DNA from 2 places in the Mesorhizobium sp. M1423 genome. Region 2 is predicted to be linked to the other one. Evidence: predicted binding sites of a transcription regulator. Region 2 holds the regulator's gene; the other holds the start of a gene.
What was found. The regulator LexA, encoded in region 2, represses DNA repair genes until DNA is damaged. The targets are predictions, from matches to a motif close to TGTTCNNNNTGTGTTCNG.
Positions count from the first base shown of each region.

Region 1 (3,098 bases), on a different contig from region 2:
CATTCTGCGTGCAGTCGGCGAGCTTGCCGGGCAGGCGCAGCTTGCGCACCGCGCTCTTGCGCGACACTTCCTTTTCCTGGCGGCGGCGCACCCGCTCGTCGGCACGCGCGATCACCCATTCGAGCAGTTTCGAAGCTTCCTGCGGATTGTCGGCCAGCCAATGGTCGAACGGGTCGCGGATGGCGCTTTCGACGATGCGGATCGCCTCGATCGTCGCCAGCCTGTCCTTGGTCTGGCCGACGAATTCCGGCTCGCGGATGAACACCGACAGCATGCCCGCCGCCGAGATCATCACATCTTCGGATGTGACTATCGAAGCGCGCTTGTTGCCGACCAGGTCGGCATAGGCGCGCAAGCCGCGCGTCAGAACGTTGCGGAAGCCGGCCTCGTGCGTGCCGCCTTCGGCTGTCGGAATGGTGTTGCAATAGGAATTTATAAAACCGTCGCCGCCGAACCAGGTCACCGCCCATTCGAGCGAGCCGTGACCGCCCTGCTTCTCGCTCTTGCCGGCGAACATTTCACGGGTCACCTGGAATTCGTCGCCGAGCGAGGCTTTCAGATAGTCCTTGAGGCCGCCCGGAAAATGGAATTCTGCCTTGGCCGGCGTCGTGTCCTTTTCCTTGATCAGCGAGGGATCGCAGGTCCAGCGGATTTCGACACCGCCGAACAGATAGGCTTTTGACCGCGCCATGCGGTAGAGCCGCGCCGGCTCGAACGCAGCACCCTTGCCGAAAATCTGCTCGTCTGGATGGAAGCGGATCTTCGTGCCGCGCCGGTTGTGCACCTCGCCGAGCTGCTCCAGGCCGGTCACCGGAACGCCTCGCGAGAAGCGCTGGCGATAGAGCTTGCGCCCAATCGCAACCTCGACCTCGAGATGGTCGGACAGCGCGTTGACCACGGAAACGCCGACACCGTGCAGGCCTCCCGAGGTCTCGTAGACCTTGCTGTCGAACTTGCCGCCTGAATGCAGCGTGGTCATGATGAGTTCGAGCGCCGGCTTCTTGAATTTCGGGTGCGGATCGACCGGAATGCCGCGGCCGTTGTCGGTTACAGACAGGTATCCGTCGGCGGAAAGCTCGACATCGATGAAGGTAGCATGGCCGGCGACCGCCTCGTCCATCGAATTGTCGATGACCTCGGCGAACAGATGGTGCATCGCCTTGTCGTCGGTGCCGCCAATGTACATGCCCGGGCGGCGGCGCACCGGCTCCAGCCCCTCCAGCACCTCGATATCGGCGGCACTATAGCTCTCGCTGGCATCGCGGGGCGCCGGCCGCTTCGCCGCCTGCACCAGCGGGTCGGCCGGGCGCGCGGCGCGAGCCGGTTGCGGCTGCTTGCCCAAATTGCCGAAAAGATCGTTATTGTCGTCCATGCCGGTCCTGGATTCCGATGCTGCGAATCACCACCCGATACTGCCACGCTTTTTGCGGGCAGGCGACGGAGGTTCCTGTTACGTTCGAGGATAGAGCCTCTTACTGCAAAACCATTCGACAACCAAGCGGCGGAAATGGGGTCGAAGCTTGGAACATCGACGCTTTGTAAACCTTGTCCGAAGGTTACGCCGCAAGGTTGGCTGAAAAACGATATCCGCGGACTGTCGCTGACCTAGAATGCAGCGAAACCCTCAAGAGGCTGTCGCTTAAGCATGTTGGATTACAGTTCGCTCCTGCTCGCAGCGGCGCTGTCGGGCACGTGCCTCAGCATCACCATGTTTGCGATCTGGTTCACCGCGCCACAGGCACGCTTTGTGCTGACGGTGGCGTGCGGCATTCTCGTGCTCGTCGCACATGTGGTCTTGTTTTGGCATTACACAAGAGATCCAAGCCCCTGGCTTTGCCAGATCGTGCTTGCTCTTCTCAGCCTCGGCTTCCTGATTATCTGCCTGTCGGCCATGCAATATCTCAGCATGCGCGACTATAGGCGCGCCATCTTGCCGACCTTGGCTGCGATGGCTGTTTGCGCGGGCGCGACGTATCTCGGGTTTGATGGTGTCGGCTTCATTGTCACCTATGCGACGGTAACGGCGCTACTCTCGCTTATCGGGGCGATGTTCTGGATTGAGGGTGGTCATGATCGCCGGATATTGCTGGTCGTATCGTTCCTGAGCGGCGTCTGTGCGCTGTCGTTCGGACTTTGCGGCGCGGTCCTGCTGGTCAAGGGCCAGTGGGTGCTCGGCGTAGCACCAGACAATTGGGCCGAGCGGGTGAATTCCGTCGTAGCCGTCGCCTGCATGACCGGGCTTGGCGCATTAACGCTCTCCCTGCACCATTTGCAGGCGCAGATCGAATTGAAGGCCGAGACGATGACCGACCCATTGACCGGGCTGATGAACCGGCGGGCGTTAACGGCACTCTACGGCGAGCGGGTCTTCGGTCCGTTTATGTCCGTCGCCATGTTCGACCTCGACCATTTCAAAAGGACGAACGACGTATTCGGTCATCCGGTCGGCGACCAGGTCCTGCGCCGCTTTGCCGCCGTCATCAGGAAATACTCCAGAACCGGCGTCGACGCCTTCCGGCTGGGCGGCGAGGAATTCGTGCTCGTCATGTCGCGGATGACGGAAGAAAAAGCCTATGACATTGCGAGCAAGATCAGCGTCGCCTTCGGTACGGAAGTCGTGGCCACCCAGCTTGGTCCGTTGCGAAGCACAGTCAGCGGCGGCATCGGCTTTGGTGGGACGAGCGGCACCGGTCTCGATGATGTGCTGGCCGAAGCCGACGCCGCGCTCTATGCGGCAAAGCGCGCCGGGCGAAATCGCGTCATCGCCCGGGACAGGGCGAGCAAGGCCGACGGGCCGGCCTTGCGTTCTGCCTGATTGAGGCTTCTATCTTCTTGTTAGACCATGATCTTGTCCGAAAACCGGATTCCACTCTTCGGGATCATGGTCTACTCCGCCGCACCCAGATATTCCGACAGCGGCGGGCAGGAGCAGACCAGGTTGCGGTCGCCAGCGACGTTGTCGATGCGTGACACCGGTGGCCAGTATTTTGCCGCCGTATCGGCATCGCCGGCGGGGTAGGCCGCTTCCAGGCGCGAATAGGGATGGGTCCACTGGCCGGCCAACGCCTCGGCGGCGGTATGTGGCGCATTGACCAGAG
Region 1 is NZ_JAMYKU010000027.1:7,165-10,262, reverse strand. Features, by position in the region: gene parE (DNA topoisomerase IV subunit B) at 1-1,372, opposite strand, end outside; gene NKG95_RS26950 (GGDEF domain-containing protein) at 1,646-2,815, shown strand; gene gcvP (aminomethyl-transferring glycine dehydrogenase) at 2,887-3,098, opposite strand, start outside.
Region 1: a site for LexA is predicted at 1,443-1,460, ahead of parE (DNA topoisomerase IV subunit B). Genes of this name have one in related genera too.

Region 2 (3,098 bases):
CATCGCACCGGCGGTGTGGCAGAGATCCCAGACGATCATCGCCCCGGCCTCCTGGGCCCTGCGCGTCAGCGCCGGCATGTCGCGCAGTTCGCCCGACTTGTAGTTGACGTGGTTGACCAGCACCACGGCGGTGCCTTCGTCGATCAGCTCTTCGATGCTCGGCGCGTCGACCCCCGAGAGGCGAAGCAGCGTATCTTTTCGCATCGAAACCACACCGTCAGCCATATAGAGGTCTGTCGGAAAACTGTCGCCCTCGGCGACGATGACCTGCCGCTCCGGCCGCATGGCCATGGCGGCGTGCAGCAGCTTGTAGATGTTGACCGATGTCGTGTCGCAGACCACCGTCTGGCCGGCCGCGGCACCGATCAGGCGCCCGAGCTGGTCGCCGAGTTCGAGTGGCATGTTGAACCAGCCGGCCGTGTTCCAGGCGCGGATGAGATCATGCGCCCATTCTTCGGTCGCTGCCTTGCTCAATTCATCGAAAGCGGCACGCGAAGCGGCCCCTAGCGAATTGCCGTCGAGATAGATCACTCCTTGCGGCAGCACAAAGCGGTCGCGCATCGCGCGCAGCGGATCTGCAGCATCCAACGCCTTTGTGGCCACGAGATCGGGAATTCCTGTCATGATTTGTCTGCTCCCCCAAGATTCACCGCTACGCCGGACACGCATCGACGGCATCCATCGGTCACGAGCGGTTCTCCATTACCTGGTATCGCGCAGCAAGGCCCCACCGGCGACAAGTTGCCTGACCACGCGGTGGAAACCAGGAGCCAAGCCAACCCAAGGTTGGCGTTTTGAGTTCGTTTCGTTCACGGTGCATTGGCCAACCGCACAGTCGATACGGCTTCAATTCCGTGCCCCTTTGCCGGCTGACGGCCGATACCAGTGCCGCCTTCTGGGAACCCAGAGGCCGAAAACGAAAGCAGAATCAAGGCGATGAGGCCCGCGGCGGTGAAAATGCAGCGTTCCGGTTTGGTGAGTGGTATCGTTTCCCGAGCCCTAACACATTCATTAAACTTTAAACAGTTGCGGAACACAACTGGAACAGATAGTGTTTGTTCTGGGTTTGTTTTTCTGATTCTGTTGGGGGTCGCTATGCTGACGCGCAAACAACACGAACTGCTTATGTTCATCCACGAAAGGCTGAAGGAAAGCGGTATCCCGCCCTCCTTCGACGAGATGAAGGAAGCGCTCGACCTGGCTTCCAAATCGGGAATCCACCGGCTGATTACGGCGCTGGAGGAGCGCGGCTTCATTCGCCGTTTGCCCAACCGGGCCCGTGCGCTGGAGGTGCTGCGCCTGCCCGATTCGATCGCCCCCGGCCTCAATGCGGCACGCAAGTTCTCGCCGAGTGTCATCCAGGGCAGTCTTGGGCAAGGTCCTCGGCAGGGCAAGCCGACATCGTCGCGCGTCCCTGCAGCCGGCAATGACGACGATGTCGTTGCCGCCGTGTCTATCCCGGTGATGGGCCGCATCGCCGCTGGTGTGCCGATCGATGCCATCCAGCACCAGACGCATTCGATCTCGGTGCCGCCGGACATGATCATGGGCGGCGAGCATTATGCGCTTGAGGTCAAAGGCGATTCGATGATCGAGGCTGGCATTTTCGACGGCGACACGGTGATCATCCGCAATGCCGATACGGCGAGCCCTGGTGAGATCGTGGTGGCACTGGTCGACGAGGAGGAAGCGACGCTGAAGCGGTTCCGCCGCAAAGGCGCCTCGATCGCCCTGGAAGCGGCCAATCCGGCCTACGAGACGCGCATCTTCGGGCCAGACAGGGTCAAGGTACAAGGCAAGCTCGTCGGGTTGATCCGCCGCTACTGAGTTGCGCCCTTGGCGCCGGCTTTTGGCTTGTCGGCTCTGCGGTATGGCGGCATGCCCCGCGCCGTGCGTGAAAATTTCCGCTGCACGTGCCAGGGCCGGTATGATTTTTCGACGGCGAAGCGGATTTCGGCGCATGTTGCCGCTTGTGGATCGAAATAGACGGCCGCACTTCCCGCGCGCGCCAGTTGCCGTTTGGTGACGACGAGGACCAGCCGGTCGTAGTAGCAGGGATTATGGGCGGTGGCGTCGTCGATGACGATCAAGCTGGCAAAGGCGCAGGCTGGCCGTGCAGTATCGCGGTCCTTGGCTTGCGCGATGATCGCGCCGGATGGATGCCTGGCAAGGCAGAGACCGTCCGTGCAAATGAACGGCATGCCCGGCGGTAGGTCGGCCGGATCGGCAATGTCGAATTGCGGATCGTTCTTTCCAGGTGTTTCTGGCGCGACGATAGCCTCTGATGTGAGCGCGCGTTTCCAGTTGTCGATGGTGAACTCATTCGGGCGTGCCCGGTTGACCGCGAGTTCACCGCTGCCGATTGGCAGCGCGACCAGCCGTGCGTCCTCCGAGATCAATACATCGGGTACGCGCGTCTGCGTTGTCGTCAGCAAGCCGGCGAGCGCAAAAGGAAGGGCCACGAGCCGCAACCAGGTCGTCGCCATGCTGGCAATGACGAGGGCGATCGTCACCAAAAGGACAGATCTCAGCGAAATCAGCCCGACCGCATCGATCGGCGAGCGCTCGGAGATCCACCCGGACAGGGCGATCATCGCCGTCAGCCCCTTGCCCATCACGTAGAGGAAAGGCCCATCCGCGCCGAACGGCATCGCCAGCGCACTGAGGACGGCGAAGGGCATGACGACCAGTGAGACGATAGGCATGATGGCCAGATTGGCGAACAGGCTGAGCGGCGCCACGCGCTGGAAATGCCATATGGCGAAAAGCGCCGTGGCGCTCCCTGCAATGATCGAGGTCATCGCCAGGCCGCCCATGCCCAGCAGGACCTTTCGAGCGGCAAAGCGTAGCGGCGACAACCGCGGCGGCGGCGTGGTGGCCCTGCCGGCGCGGTAATCGGACCAGCCTGCATAGGCGCCGACAAGGGCCGCCGTCGCGGCGAAGGACATCTGGAAGCTCGGACCGACCACCTCGTGCGGCGACACCAGAATGACCGCGATGGCCGAGATCGCCAGGTTGCGCATGGTGAGCGCGGCCCGGTCGAACAGCACGGCGATAAGCATCACCGCCAGCATGATGAAGCTGCGTTCGGCCGCCAC
Region 2 is NZ_JAMYKU010000006.1:153,447-156,544, forward strand. Features, by position in the region: gene kynU (kynureninase) at 1-624, opposite strand, end outside; gene lexA (transcriptional repressor LexA) at 1,096-1,827, shown strand; gene NKG95_RS10290 (ComEC/Rec2 family competence protein) at 1,821-3,098, opposite strand, start outside.